DNA from 4 places in the Candidatus Thiodiazotropha sp. LNASS1 genome. Region 1 is predicted to be linked to each of the others. Evidence: predicted binding sites of a transcription regulator. Region 1 holds the regulator's gene; each other region holds the start of a gene.

Region 1 (4,214 bases):
GAAAAAACCGGGATTACCGAACTGCAACAACCGGTTCTCTGGCATTACAACCAACAGAGCCCCCCTTTGCAGATGCGGGCGCAGGATGGTCTGATCAGACGCAGTGAAGAGAGTCTCCATCTTGCCGGGGGTGTGGTTATCGATCGTCCTAGCGGCGCGGACACTGCGCCGTTGCATATTGTCACGCAGGATTTGACGCTGCACTTTGAAGATTCATTTGCTACAACCGATGGCCCGGTACGCATCGAGAGCGATGACCAATGGATGACCGCAACAGGTATGGAGGCCTGGCTGAAGGGACCGCTACGGCTCAAACTGCTGCATGAGGTGCGAGGCTATTATGAATTCCAATAGAATGAAATACGTTGTGACCTGTCTGGTGTTGCTGCTGATCATTTGGGCGCCGGGGCATGCGTTGGAAAGTGACAAGGATCAACCCATGCATCTGGAAGCGGACAGCCTTTCCGTCGATGAGGCATCCGGTGTGGTGTTATATGAGGGAAGTGTCGAGATCACCCAGGGCAGTCTGAGGATTTGGGCCGATCGGCTGTGGATCCATCGTCGCCAGGGCAAAACGGAGAAGGTCATCAGTGAAGGGAGTCCCGTTCGCTTTCGTCAGTTGACGGAGAAAGGGGATGAGGAGGTTCATGGCGAAGCCCGGCGTGTGGAGATCAACGCGGAGCGTGATGAATTGCTGTTGATCGATGATGCATCGCTTGAGCAGGGTGGCAACCGTTTTCGCAACGACCGGATTATCTACAATCGCGCCAAGGCAATGGTCAAGGCGGGTACAAGCGCGCAAGGTAAGCAACGCGTGCAGGTTGTCATCGAGCCAAACAAGCAGCCATGAGTCAGCTACAGGCCAAGGCGCTTCAAAAGCAGTATGGTAAGCGCAATGTTGTGGACGGCGTCTCACTTAGCGTGAACAGCGGTGAAGTGGTCGGGTTACTGGGGCCCAATGGGGCCGGTAAGACCACCAGTTTTTATATGATCGTCGGTCTGATCCCGGTGGATCATGGCGAGATACTTCTCAATGGGGAGGTTCTGACCGATCGGGCTATGCATATGCGAGCGCGCAGCGGTATTGGCTATCTGGCGCAGGAGCCATCGGTATTTCGACGGCTTACGGTTGAGCAGAACATTCTTGCGATTCTGGAGACAGTGGAGGTTCTGGATGCCGGCAAGCGCCGTGAAATGTGTGACCAGCTGTTGCGGGAATTCGGTATCGATCACTTGCGGGACAATCTGGCAATGAGCCTCTCGGGGGGTGAGCGCAGGCGTCTGGAGATTGCCAGAGCCCTCTCCGTCCAGCCGCGCTTTATTCTATTGGATGAGCCTTTCGCCGGTGTCGACCCTATTGCTGTCATCGATATCAAAAAGATCATTCAACATCTCAAGGCCCTGCAGATAGGCGTTCTGATTACGGATCATAATGTTAGAGAGACACTGGATATCTGTGATCGGGCCTATATCATCAATAGCGGTCAAGTGCTGGCTGAGGGCTCCACGAATGAGATTCTTCAGAATGATGAGGTGAGAAGTGTCTATCTTGGCGAAGATTTTTCTATGTAGAGATGGTTTTGTGGGGGTAATGCATCCCCTTGATTTCTAATGGATTCCAGGATTGATCCTGGAAGCTTGCAGTGACAAGTTTTAGCATTCTGGCGGGATTCCGGGGAGAAAATCTTTTTCCTCGGTGAGTTTTTTTAGCTAGAATGAAGTTAAAGACATACAAATAACATACCAGGTCCAAAGATATCATCTGCGATGAAGCAGGCGCTACAGCTCCGACTCGGACAACATCTCACCATGACACCACAGTTGCAGCAGGCAATACGCCTGCTGCAACTGTCTGCTCTCGACCTCAGTCAGGAGGTTCAGGAGGTGATCGAGACCAATCCTATGCTCGAAGTGGAGGAGGAGTTCGGTCAACAAAACAGCACTCAGGAGAATGAGGGCGCTGACAACGGGGCGGCGGAAAATTCAGCGGCAGAGGGTTCGAGCAGTAACGACATCAACAATGAACGTGAAATCCAGACTGATGCGTCTCAGGTGACTGAAGAACTGCCGGTCGACAGTGAATGGAGCGATGTCTATGACAGCTATCAGCCGACGACGGGTGGCAGTGGCGAGAGTAATGACCACGACTATTTGATACAGAACAGTAGCGCCACGACGCTACAAGACCATCTGCTGTGGCAGATGAATCTGACTCCCTTCACTCCGCAGGATATCTATGTCGCCACAACCATCATCGACAGCATCAACGAGGATGGTTATTTCACCGGAGATCTGGAGGAGGTGCTGCAGTCGCTGAACGATGAAGAGGCCACCATTGACGATGTCAAAGCGGTGTTGCATCGAATACAGGCATTCGATCCACCCGGTGTCGGCGCCCAGGGTCCTCAGGACTGCCTGCTTATCCAGTTGAATCAACTGTCCGAATCGACCCCCTATCTACAGTCGGCAATCAGGCTTTGCAAGGACCATTTCAGCCTCCTGACCGCGCAGGACCAGAACCAGATCATGCGTAGGATGAAGATCGATCAGGACGAGCTGGCGGCAGTGATGCAGCTGATTCGTACGCTCAATCCCCATCCGGGTACACTCATTGCGAGCAGCGAACCTGAATATGTCATACCTGATGTGTTCGTGAGTAAGCGCAACGGCCGATGGGTGGTTGAACTGAATGGCGAGGTGACCCCGAAACTGCGGGTAAACACCGGCTATGCCAATCTGATCAGACGCGCGGACCAGAGTAAAGACAATACTTTTTTGAAGAACCATCTGCAGGAGGCCCGGTGGTTCATTAAGAGCCTGATGAGCAGAAACGAAACTATTTTACGCGTGGCGAGTAAAATCGTAGAGTATCAACGGGGGTTCTTTGAGCATGGAGAGGAGGCGATGAAACCTCTGGTATTGAGGGATATCGCCGAGGCGCTGGAGATGCATGAATCGACGATATCCCGTGTGACGACACAGAAATATATGCATACACCCAGGGGTACGCTGGAGTTCAAGTATTTCTTTTCCAGCCATGTCAGCACCAGTGCGGGAGGTGAGTGCTCGTCTACTGCAATTCGTGCGCTGATAAAAAAAATGATTGCCGCTGAGATTCCCAACAAGCCTCTCAGTGACAATAAGATTGCCGCCCTCTTGTCCGATCAGGGTATCGAAGTTGCCCGTCGGACAGTGGCAAAGTACCGTGAGTCGATGGGTATTCCACCGTCGAACGAACGTAAACGTCTGATATAGGAGTTGAATGCGCGACTGATCACCGGCTGTTGACAGTAATCCCTTTGCGGATGCAACCAGGCACAAGGCTTATGAGGATTGCCAAACAGCATATACTGTAAATGTGGCTTGTCGCCATTTAGTCATGTCAGGCAGGGTGATGGGTAACCTCATCTAAGATAGGAGAAAATTATGCAAATTAGCGTGACCGGTCATCATGTGGATGTAACCAATGCCTTGAAAAGCTATGTGGATAGTAAATTTGAGCGCCTGGAGCGCCATTTCGATAATGTGATAAATGTTCACGTTATCCTGAGTGTGGAAAAAATGAGGCAGAAGGCAGAAGCCACAATGCAAGTGAACGGTGCGAGTGTTTATGCGGATTCTGTACAGGAAGACATGTATGCAGCTATAGATCTGCTCACGGACAGGTTGGATAGACAGGTGCTGAAGCACAAGGAGAAAATGAAAAGTCATCGCGCCGGAAGCGGCGTAAAATATGCGTCTGAATAATACGGGCTGATTGAACTGGCGAGGTTTCCATGTTTCCAAACGGTTATCTTGTGGAAGAACGGATCGGTTGCAATGTGGAGGCGGCCAGCAAGAAGCGCGTATTGGAACAGCTCGGTCAGCGACTGGCCGAGGCTGTTCCAGATCTCAATCAAGATATGGTTTTTGATGCGCTCCTTGAGCGTGAAAGGCTGGGCAGTACCGGTTTGGGCAAGGGTATAGCACTTCCCCATGCCCGCATGCCGCATATCACCGAGGCTCTCGCGGCGTTTGTCCAACTGCCGGAGGGAATCGATTTCGATGCCATCGACAATCAACCGGTTGATCTTGCCTTCGCCATGTTGGTGCCGGAAGAGGCGACCGATGAGCATCTGCAATTGTTGGCCAAACTGGCGCAGATGTTTGACGATCACGATTTCTGTAGTGAGTTGAGGCAAGCGACAACTGCGCAAGATCTTTATCAACTGATC
Region 2 (4,214 bases), 1.3 Mb from region 1:
GTGGGCTATTTCAGTGCCGGGAAAGCGAGGCCAACCCATAGCGAAAAAGCCGGTTAGCCGATAGCCGTGAGTAGCGCCTACCGACCAAGCCACGCAGGCGAAAACCGGTTAATCAAAACAGGAATGCGGCAAGCGGGTGCCGCAATACGGCAAGCATTGCCGTTTAGGATTTCAAGCGATATGAGATACCGCCATGTCCCACCTTCATCTCAAAACGAGTCGTCAGCTGGTTGATCGACTCAGTGGACCCCAGAAACAGGTAACCCCCTGGATTCAGCGTGTTAGCCATCCTATCGACGATATCCCGCTTTAGTTCATTGGAGAAGTAGATGAGTACGTTGCGGCAAAAAATCACATCGAATTTCCCAAGACCGTGATAACTGCCCGCCAGGTTAAGCGAGCTGAAGCTGACACGGCGTTTGATCTCAGGCTTTACTTCAAGGCAACGCTCCTTTGCCAGGAAGAATCTCTTTTTCTGCTCCGGAGTAAGGCCTCTTTCAACAGCCAGACCGCAATAGAGGCCTGAACGCGCCTCATCCAACATCTTGCTCGAGATATCCGTAGCGGTAATCTGCACCGGCTTGGCCGAGGGTTTAAGGCCTTGATACTCTTCTGCGATCATACTGATGTTGTAAGGCTCCTGACCGCTCGAACAGGCGGCCGACCATATACGAATCGAGCCCCCTCGTTTCAGGTTCAGGTCGGGCAGGATGGTCTCTTTCAAGAGGATATAGTGGCCGATATCCCTAAACCAGAAGGTTTCATTGGTGGTCATGGCATCGATCACCTTCACCTTCAGGCGTGAATGGGCAGGTGACCGAATCAAATCAAGCAAGGCGCCCAGGGAATCGACCTGCGCCTCCTTTATAATATTATTCAGTCGGCTGGCGACCAGATACTCCTTCCCACTACCCAGCAATATTCCACATGCCTGCTGCAGAAATGACTTGAACGCCTCATAATCCGCCGGCGATATCGTGGCTGACCGATGGTACATTTTTATTAAATGTTCTTATTAAATTATCAGATATAGTGTTAAACCAAGCTTTTGAGACGCTCGGTCACCCGGCCGACCAGTTCATCCGGCATGAATTTAGCGAGAAAATGGTCGGCACCCACTTTTCGCACCATGGTTTCATTGAATACCCCGCTCAAAGAAGAGTGCAGAATGACATACAGATCAGACAGTTTAGGATTTTCCCGTATCGCCGTCACAAGAGAGTAGCCATCCATTTTCGGCATTTCAATATCGGAGATCACCATTGCCAACCAGTCATTCAGGTCTCCCACTTCAGACCACTCCAGCAACAAATTCAGCGCCTCGCTGCCATCTTTCGCCTGCACGACCTCTATGCCCATTTCATTCAAAACTTTTTTGATCTGATTGCGCGCCACCATCGAATCATCAACAACCAGTATCTTTAACTTACTCAAGTCGGCCCCTGTCTCCTCCACTGGTTGCTTCAATTCCTCATCGATACCCAAAACTTCACTGAGAATTTTCTCCACATCAATGATCTCAACCAACTGATCATCGATATTCGTTACCGCGGTCATGTAGCTGCTGCGTCCCAGGCCCTTCGGAGGCGGTAGGATATCCTCCCAGTGAGTATTGACGATGCGCTCGACGCTAGCCACGAGAAAGGCGAGTTGTCGACGGTTATATTCGGTGATGATGATGAAATAGTCCGTCACATTGTCCATCCTGGGACCGCCTATGGCATTACTCAGATCCATCACAGGTATATTATTGCCCCTGAGTGAGGCCACACCGCGAATGACCGGATTAGAACCGGGCAGTTCCGTCAGCTTCGGGCACTGCACGACTTCTTTCACCTTGAACACATTGATGCCAAAGATCTGACGCCCCTGCAGGTGAAAGAGCAGCAATTCCAGTCGGTTCTGTCCGGCTAGTTTGGTTCGTTGATCGACACTGTCCAAGACGCCAGCCATGGTATAAAACCCCACACATTGAGAAACCCATCATAATGAGTATGGCGGCTTGAACAGAGCGACCTTTAGTATTGTCCAGTCAACCTAAGTCTTTATGTGGCTGGAGAAATTAAATCCCATCCACAGCAAATCGCAGACACCTCCCGGGCCATAATCCGCAGTGAAAAAGCCAACTAACCACCTGATTTAATTTGCTTGGCGTCATCCAGGCGATATTCGACCAAGGCACATCCCCCACCTGTTAAATTCACGGCATGGCGATTGCATGTATTTAAACAGTCAATCGAGAGACTATTATCATGATGCATGGAAATGTGACATTTAAGGCGGTTTTGGGGCTTCTCCTGTGTTCGGCAGCTGCGATCAGTCATGGGGAGAGTGGGCGCCATCAATCCCATCACTCAATCGTTGCCGCGGTCAAGGACTATCTGCTGCAGACAGTCGCAAATCAGAACAAAGATGCAAAAATAGTCATCACACCGCTGGACCATCGCCTTAAATTGCGGCAGTGCGATACCCCATTGAAGACATTCAGTCCGCCCGGTGGCAGCAAAATGGGGCGTACCTCGGTAGGTGTACGGTGTGAAAGCCCGGCGCCCTGGTCACTCTACGTCTCCGCCAAGGTCGGTCTTGAACTGCCGGTGGTAATCGCGAAACGGGACCTTGCAAGGGGCCAGGCCATCACAACAGCCGACGTGAAACTGGAAATCTCGGATACTACACATTTATTGAGGGGTTATTATGAGTCGGTCGACCAGGTTTTGGGCCGAACATTGAAGCGCGCACTCCGCAGGGACAAGGTCGTTACACCTACCTCACTGGTAGTCCAAAAGACCGTAAGCAGAGGCGAGCAGGTCACCATTCTGGCAGCCGCAGGCGGCATCGAAGTGCGCATGCAGGGTAAGGCAATGAAAAACGGCAATCCGGGCGACCTGATACCCGTAGTCAACGTAAAATCAAAGAAAAAGCTGCAGGCAAGAGTGATTTCGGAAGGATTGGTGAAGGTAAACTGACTGCTGATCAGGGTTGCATATCAGGGAACCTAAATCGTCAGACAGGGGCTTAGCAACTCGGGCCTGTCAACACTAAAGTAACAGTGCCGGATGTCGATATTCTAAAGTAGGTAACAAAGGTAACAGAGGATGAGTCATGGCCGTTGAAATCAATAGTCTCTCTAGCAGTAATCTGAAGGGTACGGGAGACAGCGGTCTGGTGACACGGTCCGGTTTGCCGGGCGGCAAACGTTCTGCAACATCGACAACCTCCACCCGCAAAGACCGTTTTGACATGACCGGCTCCGCCGGTAAGCTATTGGAATTGGAGGCACGGATTGCACAGATGCCTATCGTCGATGCGCAAAAGGTCGAGGCAGTTCAGAAAGCGCTTGCCACCGGCAGTTTCACCATCGATCCGCAAACCGCAGCCGATAAGATGCTGGCGATGGAACTGACACTACCCTGACTGCCATGAACAATCCATCAGAAGCCTGCAGTGCCTTCATCGAAATTCTGCATAACGAAATCGAGCAGTCACAACGACTGCTTGATTTGCTGCGCACAGAATACACCTTACTGCAAAAGGGATCGCCTCAAGCCTTGCAGGGGTTAATTACAGAGAAAAGAGAGCAGCTGAAGCAGGTCGAGGCCGCTGTAGCGACCCATAACCGGTTCCTGGAGCAACAGGGATACGGTACTGATAGGCAAGGAACTGAGACCTATATCCAGCAATGCAGTAACCTTGAATCAACATCCGAGACCTGGCATCGATTAATCACCCTGCTGGAAGCATGTCATAAACAGAACGAAACCAATGGTGGTGCGGTTCAACTCAATCAACGTCATGTCTCGCAAACGCTGGATATCCTCAAGGGCATCAGTCAGCGGGATAAAACCTACGGCCCCTCAGGCGAATCGAAACCCAACTCCACCTCGAAATCATTGGGAAAGGCATGAGCCTGCCTCAAGCCATCATCGGAAGCCAACATTTAGGGCCTGTTAACACTCATCCAATCGTCCCTAATACCATCCAGGCAATCAGCAGCGTTTCCTTAACTTCGGCATATTTCCGGATACCCTAGCTGTAAACGTTCAAGATCCTGCGGTCGATCCAGATCCCAGAGTTGCGGCAACTCACGCCAATGCCATCCCAGACCAGCGAGGGCCGCCCTGGTCGATGCCGCCACATCCCCACCTCCCCAATGGTGTCCCTGGAAAAGATCCTTATGATAGTTATTCAGACCCAGCAGGACGTAACCTCCATCC
Region 3 (4,214 bases), 1.5 Mb from region 1:
AGCAGGTGGAGGCGGATAGGGTGATTGAGGCGCTGGAGGCGGCTTTGACCGAGGACGGCGATCGTTTACTCGATTCTGATGAGCGTCAGCAGGTGGAGCAAGCGCTCGGTGCATTGAAATCGGTTGCCCGGGCCGATGATCAAAAGGTGATTAAAGGGGCCATTGAGCAGCTCGAAAGTGTCTGTGGATTCTATGTTGAACGACGGATGAATCAGAGTATTAAACAGGCCATGTCAGGGCACAAGGTGGATGAATTCGAATAGGCGGCGGTATGACACGTATTATATTTTTACCTCATGAAGAGATCTGCCCTGAAGGCATGGTTATCGAAGCTGAGCCCGGTACCACGATTTGTGATGCAGCCCTACAGAACGGCATAGAGATCGAACATGCCTGTGAGAAATCCTGCGCCTGCACCACTTGCCACGTCATCATTCGCGAGGGCTTCGATTCCCTTGAAGAGGCGGAAGAGACAGAGGAAGATATGCTCGATAAGGCCTGGGGGCTGGAACCTGAATCACGTCTCAGTTGTCAGGCGGTGGTTGGTGATGAGGATCTGGTGATTGAAATCCCAAAATACACCATCAATATGGTTGCTGAGCATCATTGACGAGAGGAGGCAGCAATGGGTTTGAAGTGGACCGAAAGTCTGGACATCGCCATAGCGCTGGATGAGAAGCACCCCGATGCTGATCCGCGTTTTCTCAATTTCGTCGATTTACGTGATTGGGTCGTTGCCCTCGACGATTTTGATGACGATCCCCACCATTCCGGAGAAAGGGTCCTGGAAGCGATACAGGCTGCCTGGATAGAAGAACGGGAGTGAAAGTATAGAACCGCCTTATCATTATCGGTTCACCTTTCTCATCACTACACACGTTCAACATCCAGGCTGTTCTTGACTGGTTTTGTCATCAACACCAAATTGAATTCATCGGAGCGGTGTCAATAGTTCTTATCAGAGGCTGGCGCTGACACTCTTTTTTCGCTTGGTACCCCAAATTCCCGCCAATCCGATCGCCAACAGCATAAGGCTCCCGGGTTCCGGAACCCTGACGTTCTGATGGTTAAAGATATTCAAATTACCTAGCGGTGCAAATTCGTTGTACGCCAGTGATACGGGTGTCTCAATCCAGCTGCCGTCCAAGAGGTAACCGGTCAATAAATTGTCGGTTAGTTGAAGGTCCCAACCGTGAATATCGACAGTCGCATTATTGAATATGCCGAAACCATTACCGATATTGTTATAACCAAACAAGCCGCCGGCAATGCCCCAATGTCCAATGCCGGAGAGATGCAATAACCAGCCGTCATCCAGAACTCCGGCGCCGGCATCGAAGTATCCACCGGAGATGGTTGAACTGTGAAAGCCAATGCTGTTTATGGCATCGCCGCCGTAGAGACCCCCGTTACCACCCTGAAATATGCCACCTGAAATATCGAGGTCTGTGCCATCTTGTGATTGAATCGCATTTCCACCACTGGCTCCGTTGCCGCCGCTGATCATGCCCCCTGAAATCGTGCCGGAGATTGTGCCGAAGGTAGTGATTCCGTGACCTCCCTGACTGCCACCGTCGCCTCCCCGCACAATCCCGTCAGACATATCCAAGCCGATGGTTTCAATCCAGCCGTCGATACCGTTGCCGCCGGTTTGTCCGCCTACTCCACCGATCACTTCGCCACCGTGAATGGAAGCGAGTTGCGCACCGGAAGAGGTGTTGTCGATGGCATGACCGCCTTGGGTACCGTTGTCGGCACCTTCGAGCCTGGCATTGCCGTTTACCTCTACTCTTCTTGAGCCCGACACCGCACCCCGGCCATGCCCGCTGAACTTTTCACCCTGGCCAACAATCTGTGCATTGTCGTTGGCGATGACGGCATCCTCATCGCTGCCCCAAACCTCATAGTCGATCCCGCCTGTCACCGTGGCATCCCCGGATAATGTGATCGTCGAAGCGGCCCCGATGCCGATAAAAATTGCGGGCTGGTCGGCTGGCGTATGAATGGAACCGCCATGGATGATGTCAAGGTCAGAGCCATTCTCCAAGCGTACATCTTCGAAGATTGGGCCACTGATTTGGTGGGTATTACCGTCGTTGAAAATTAGCGTCGCATGAGAGTGTGTTGTTATTGCGCCAAGAAGGGCTACAGCCATCCATTTAAATTGCATCAAAACTGCTCCTTATCGGTTGTCGGACTCTAATCCGCGGTGTTAATTCGATGTACTACTCATTTTTATAATCATTTAATTCATACAATAAATATGCCATTTTTTAGTATTAACTACGTATCAGTGGCTTATAAAGGTCGATGAAAATAGTTGGTCTTTTGAATGTAAAATAACCCGACATATCGGGTTACATTTTTTGTGAAGTGGTGCGTTGACTGCAATTCAAACATCAACTAATCAGGGCCTCGCATCGAAACTACCGGGTTTACCCTGCTAAGCTTGTTGAGGATTGGAATCATTGAATGTTGAGATAGCCAAGCAGTCTATCCCAGCCGACTAGCAAACGGGCTTCTAAGCGATCGAGTTGTTCCAATACCGCGGCATCACCGAATAATCGGAAACCTATATAGACCATGGCTATGACGAAAACCGTAGTGGCCAGTTTTCTCAGGAATCCGCCAATTGCCATGACAGGTCGCAGCCACCGCCTATGAGCAGTACGCCTTGATGTGGCCTGGGGTGTTCTCTGTTGTCTGACTTCATCTAGAACCCGGTGACCAAGTTCACGCAACACCTGCGCAGGTGAATCGGCCGGCCCATGGCGTGAGGACACTGAACTGGCCAGTTCGGGTACTTCCCTTTGCAGCAACTGCACCAGATTTTCGATATCCTCATCCCAACGACGGTCGCTCATTTCAAAGGCCTGGATTTTCGATAGTTGAGAGATATCCGCTGGCAGTTCCGTCGCGGTGCTCATTTTGGCACCCCCGACCAGGATCGGGATGATGCGTTTACCTTGTTCAAATGCCGCCTTGATCTCTGCCCGTACCCAATCGGTCGGCTCAAACAGCCGCGACCTGGCACCGTTGTGGGATGTGGTCTGCCAGTCCCTGCCGATCACCACCAGCAACACATCACAGGCAGCAATTGCACGGTTCAGGATTAAGCTGAAATCGTGGCCGACCGGGATCTCCACATCGCGAAATACCAGGTCGGAGCCCAATATCTCGGTCAGGTCGTCCGCCAGCCGGCCGGCAAACCCCTGGCTGTCGTCCCGTCGATAACTGATAAAAATGCCTGCCATGTCATTAAGCCGTTGAGCGTAGCGAACCGAGTCGATATGACACAGAGTAACGCTAGCGAAGGTCTATATCCACAGATCATTAAATAGCATTAAAACAGACACCTAGCACCAGATAACCCATGGTTTCATATTCGATCCCGTGTGGCCGAATCGGTTGGGTGCACAGAGTTGTCTGATTTCCCTCTGTGACTAAGTGGACATGTTCTGTTCACGTTAAGTTTTACTGAATATCTGCCGATAAAGTCAGTGTTTATCCAGGATCATTATTGAAATAACCCAAGGTGGATTAGGAAGTCCATGAATCAATCGATCCCTCTCGTCCAAAGCGATGAAGCCAGGTTGCGGATTCAGCTATGGGTGGCCTTTTTCGGTTGGACACTACTGGTACTGTTTCTGCTCCTATGGGCGATGAGCAATGAGGATGCCGAGATGTTGGAGCTGGCTCGTCAGGAGGCGATCGACAACTTCAACAAGGACCAGGCCTTTCGTGTCTGGGCAACCACCCATGGAGGGGTCTACGTGCCTGTGACTGAGCGTACGCAACCCAGCCCCCTCCTGGACCACATCCCTGAGCGTGATCTGGTAACCCCCTCCGGCCGCCAGCTGACGTTACTGAATCCCGCTTATATGCTGCGCCAGATGATGGAGGATTATGCTGAACTCTATGGGGTCAAAGGGAGAATCACCAGCATCAAGCCTCTCAATCCGGAAAATGCGCCGGACGAGTGGGAGCGGGCGGCCCTGGAATCTTTCGAGCGCGGAGAGAAGGAACAGTTCGAGCTCACCGATATCAACGGCGAGCCCTACCTGCGCTTGATACGTCCCATGGAGGCACAGGCGGGTTGTCTAAAATGCCACCATAATCAGGGGTATCAGGTGGGGGATATACGAGGGGGTGTAGGTATATCCGTTCCGATGAAAGAATACTTCGCCTCGAATGCCGGGCAAAAGCGGGAGATC
Region 4 (4,214 bases), 2.4 Mb from region 1:
CTTCGGCTGCCAGGCGATAGATATCGGGGCGGTAGACGCTCTTAGCAGTCTCGTCGTACCAGCTGTCAGGTTTGTGATCGGAGATCTGGCCCCAGCGGCGCATTTGAGTGAGATACCAAACTGCGTCCGAATAGTAGGGATAGGTTGCGTTGTACCGGAAGAAGACATTGAAATCCGGTACTTCACGTTTGTCTCCCTTCTCGTATTCAAAAGTTCCGGTCATGGAGTTGGCGATAACATCGTAATCTGCGCCCACATAATTGGACTGGGAAAGGATCTTCACAGCCTCCGGACGGTTGGCATTGTTGTTTTCATCCAGCCACTTACCGGCACGGATTAAAGCCTTCACTATGCGTACAGTGGTATTCGGATATTTCTCCGTGAATTCCCTGGTCAGGCCGAATACCTTTTCAGGGTTATCCTTCCAGATTTCGTAGTCGGTGATAACCGGTACACCGATACCTTTGAATACGGCCTGCTGATTCCATGGTTCGCCCACGCAGTAACCGTAGATGGTTCCGGCTTCGAGCGTAGCGGGCATCTGTGGAGGCGGTGTTACGCTGAGCAGCGCGTCGGCCTTCAGGGTGCCGCTGATATCACCCTTGTGGGGTGCATAGTAACCGGGGTTTATGCCTCCGGCTGCCAACCAGTAACGCAACTCGTAGTTATGAGTGGAGACCGGAAAGACCATGCCCATCTTAAAAGGTTTACCCTCGTTCTTGAATTTGTCCACGATGGGTTTGAGCGCATCAGCCGTGATGGGATGAACCGGCTTGCCGTCCGACTGCTTGGGAATATTCTGTTTCATCTGTTCCCAGATCTTGTTGGAGACGGTGATGCCGTTGCCGTTCAAATCCATGGAGTAGGGGGTCACAATGTGGGCTTTAGTGCCAAAGCCGATGGTTGCGGCCAGTGGTTGGCCTGCAAGCATGTGCGCACCATCCAGTTGTCCATCGATCACGCCATCCAGCAACACCTTCCAGTTGGCCTGTGCCTCCAGAGTGATATAAAGGCCTTCATCTTCAAAGAAACCTTTCTCATAGGCGATGGCTAGTGGCGCCATGTCTGTCAATTTGATAAAGCCGAACTTCAGATCCTCTTTTTCCGGTTCGCCGACCGATGCCATTGCGGAACCGGAGTTCAGTATCATGCTGCCTACTGCACTGATCGTGACCAGTGCCCGTAAACCCTTCTTCAGAAAACAACGGCGACCGCGGCTGTGTTTGTGTTCGCTCATCTGCTTCATGGTCTATTTTCCTCTGCGTAAAAAATAAAAAAGGCGTCACACCCATACACCTACGCGTGGTGTACGGATGGACGCCGTTGTCCTCTGTTTCAATACCGGCATTGGCATGAAACTAAATCTTTGAAACCATCCCGTCGTCGTTGACGGGTTGATTGATCTTGTCCTGACTATTGCAGTGACCGTGCCAGAAAACAGAGGAAAAGAGTAAATTGTTGATCGGAATAGAGTTGTTCGGATAAGTCGTACGTATTTACTCGGAGGGTGGGAAGTAGATCATGCCCCATTTTGTAGCATTAGCATTCTCTTATGCGTGAAAATAGGGCGAATATTCAGCCCAGCAGTTCCAGGGATGAGATCAGGTTGCGTGCCACGTCCACTACTCGTTGGTTGCTGCCCATGGCTGTTTTGCGCAGCAGTTGATAGGCGCTTTCTTCGTCACAGTCCTTGCGTTTCATGATGATGCCTTTGGCCCGTTCGATGATTTTGCGTTCCTCCAGAGTATTCTTAACCAGTGTCAGTTCATCTTTGAGGGCTTGGTATTCACGGAAACGGGCAATGGCCACATCCATCAAAGGTTTGATGCGCTTGTCATTCAGGCCATCCACAACGTAGGCGCTTACGCCGGCCACTATGGCCTGTGTGATACTGTTATTGTCGTTATCGTCGGAGAACATCACCACGGGTCTGGGATTGTCACGCGAAATAGTGTGCATCTGCTCCAGGATATCCCGGTCGGGCGATTCAAGATCGATAATGATCACATCTGGCTGCAATGCGGCCACTTGTGCACTCAGATTTTCACCACTATCGAGGATGGCGATTACCTGCTGTCCATTGTCTACAAGGGCTCTTTCCAGGATGGCGGAACGCCCCCGGTTTTCATCAACCAACAGGATTTTCAGGTTTTCGGTTTCAGACATGAGTAGCTTGGAAATGACAAAATACCCGAATTCTAAGCAAAGATCGGTCCAAGTTGATAAATACCTGGCGAGAAGAATGATGGCTTTGATATGTTCAGTAGAAGTGTCTACTTTAAACTTGCATAAAACCTAAGCACAGTAATTTATAATACTGCCGCTATCGGCCATCTAGAGACCTTTGGTCTGTTTTGATCAATGTTAACTTTATTAGATCGGAGCGGTGCGTAGTGAGCTCACCCGCACTGAAATAAATGTTCTCATCTCACTATTTTTTCATGTTATTTTCAGACATCGGATATTCATGATTGGCGGTTTCGGATAATAAGTGCAATTGGTAGAAGAGAGGCCAGCTGGTAGAGTCAGCGCTTCTCCCGACCAAGAGATGAAGCACTTATGAGCTACAACCAGCTGACCGAGAATGAACGATATCAAATTTTCATGCTAAAGAAAGCCGGACATTCGCAGAAAGAGATTGCAGGTCTGGTGGGGCGAAGTCCCTCCACCATCAGTCGTGAGCTGAGGCGCAACCAAGGATTGCGTGGATACAGGCCAAAACAAGCGCAAAGGTTGTCAGATGCACGGCGCAAAGGGGCCTATAAGGCCCGCAAAGTGACCCGTGATGTCATAAGTGCCATTGAGTCATTGATTCGTCAGGAATTAAGCCCACAGCAAGTCGTGAGCTATCTGGCCAGACACAAAGGCATCTCATTGCATCATGAAACAGTGTATCAGCTGATTTATGCTGATAAGGAAAGCGGTGGTAATTTGTACACGCACCTGAGAGTTGCCTCAAAACCATATCGTAAGCGCTATGGTAGCTATGATCGGCGTGGAAAGATCAAGGGCCGGGTCAGCATTGATGATCGCCCAATGGTTGTCGACAGAGGGATTCGTATTGGTGATTGGGAGGGAGATACCATCATTGGCAAGGGGCGCAGAAGTGCGCTATTGACTATGGTTGAGCGTAAAACGCTGTATACCGTGATTGTGAGATTAACTGGCAAGCGGGCAGATCTTCTGGCTGAAGCAGCCGTTCAGGGTTTGCAGCACCTGAAGGATAGATTGAAAACGATCACTTTGGATAATGGCCTTGAATTTGCCAGGCATGAAACTATCGCTGAAGGATTGGGAGCCGATATCTATTTTGCCCACCCATATGCATCGTGGGAGCGTGGGATCAATGAAAATACGAATGGATTGATCAGACAGTATTTTCCTAAGGGTACTGACTTTAACCAGGTGACTGATGCTCAAATTGAGCATGTAATGAGCCGCCTCAACAATAGACCAAGAGCTACAAGAGGCAACAGGTCACCGAATGAACTATTTATGGGGCAGCGAGAAGATTTGCTCGTTGCGTAATTGAATTGCAGTTATTACTTGAAACCGCGATTTATAAGATTGAGGTACTATTCTTTATTGTCTGCAGAGTCACTCTCTAGAGGTGGGTACAACACGAAGCGTTACAGATTCCCCATCTCTTATCACGGTCATCTCTGTCTCTTTGCCTGCCTTCAATCCGGCTAGTGCATTCATGAAATCGTGAATCGTCTCAATCCTTACACCGGCAAGTCCCACCAGGATATCGCCGTTTTGGATGCCTGCCTTTTCGGCCGGTGCATTTTTCACCGCACCCTGCAGCTTGACCCCTTTGATTGCTTCGTCCTGGCCATACGCGGGTATGGTGCCCAGATAGGCGCGTAGGTGTTTTCGTGATAGGCCGCTATCCTTTCGCGTGACTTCCAGATAGTCGGGTTCTGTTTCTGATCGCGCCAGGGATCGGGTGATACCCGTCATCAATTGTGCAACCCTTTGCATGCCTTCGTAGTTGAGCTGGTCGGGTTTATCCCTCGGGGTCGAGTAATCCTCATGAGCGCCTGTAAAGGCATTCAGTATTGGGACGCCTTTCATATAGAACGGAGTCGAATCCGTCGGTAGGTAGGGGTCTGCTTTGGTCGCAATGGCAAGGCCCACCGGCACATTCCTCCGTTCTATCTCGCGGGACCAGGTATTGCTCGAGCCGGTTCCTTGCAGATAGAGTTTCTCCC

What was found. The regulator sigma-54, encoded in region 1, starts transcription at its own class of promoters, with help from an activator protein. The targets are predictions, from matches to a motif close to TGGCANGNTNCNTGCTT.
Region 2: flgA (flagellar basal body P-ring formation chaperone FlgA) is a predicted target of sigma-54. The motif match lies at 2,204-2,220, and genes of this name have one in related genera.
Region 3: AB8516_RS07630 (PEP-CTERM sorting domain-containing protein) is a predicted target of sigma-54. The motif match lies at 2,253-2,269, and genes of this name have one in related genera.
Region 4: AB8516_RS03805 (ANTAR domain-containing response regulator) is a predicted target of sigma-54. The motif match lies at 2,201-2,217, and genes of this name have one in related genera.

What each region holds. Positions count from the first base shown of each region.
Region 1 covers NZ_OZ156465.1:3,250,787-3,255,000, forward strand. Annotated here, with positions in the region: gene lptC (LPS export ABC transporter periplasmic protein LptC) at 1-354, shown strand, start outside; gene lptA (lipopolysaccharide transport periplasmic protein LptA) at 356-850, shown strand; gene lptB (LPS export ABC transporter ATP-binding protein) at 847-1,572, shown strand; gene AB8516_RS14305 (RNA polymerase factor sigma-54) at 1,768-3,255, shown strand; gene raiA (ribosome hibernation-promoting factor, HPF/YfiA family) at 3,427-3,747, shown strand; gene ptsN (PTS IIA-like nitrogen regulatory protein PtsN) at 3,777-4,214, shown strand, end outside.
Region 2 covers NZ_OZ156465.1:1,957,302-1,961,515, forward strand. Annotated here, with positions in the region: gene AB8516_RS08535 (protein-glutamate O-methyltransferase CheR) at 164-997, opposite strand; gene AB8516_RS08540 (chemotaxis protein CheV) at 1,036-1,953, opposite strand; gene flgA (flagellar basal body P-ring formation chaperone FlgA) at 2,253-2,966, shown strand; gene flgM (flagellar biosynthesis anti-sigma factor FlgM) at 3,103-3,414, shown strand; gene AB8516_RS08555 (flagella synthesis protein FlgN) at 3,420-3,905, shown strand; gene AB8516_RS08560 (TIGR04282 family arsenosugar biosynthesis glycosyltransferase) at 4,001-4,214, opposite strand, start outside.
Region 3 covers NZ_OZ156465.1:1,756,341-1,760,554, reverse strand. Annotated here, with positions in the region: gene hscA (Fe-S protein assembly chaperone HscA) at 1-263, shown strand, start outside; gene fdx (ISC system 2Fe-2S type ferredoxin) at 272-610, shown strand; gene iscX (Fe-S cluster assembly protein IscX) at 632-826, shown strand; gene AB8516_RS07630 (PEP-CTERM sorting domain-containing protein) at 959-2,170, opposite strand; gene AB8516_RS07625 (toll/interleukin-1 receptor domain-containing protein) at 2,466-3,254, opposite strand; gene AB8516_RS07620 (EAL domain-containing protein) at 3,552-4,214, shown strand, end outside.
Region 4 covers NZ_OZ156465.1:868,069-872,282, reverse strand. Annotated here, with positions in the region: gene AB8516_RS03810 (CmpA/NrtA family ABC transporter substrate-binding protein) at 1-1,246, opposite strand, end outside; gene AB8516_RS03805 (ANTAR domain-containing response regulator) at 1,576-2,166, opposite strand; gene AB8516_RS03800 (IS30 family transposase) at 2,560-3,528, shown strand; gene AB8516_RS03795 (M28 family peptidase) at 3,598-4,214, opposite strand, start outside.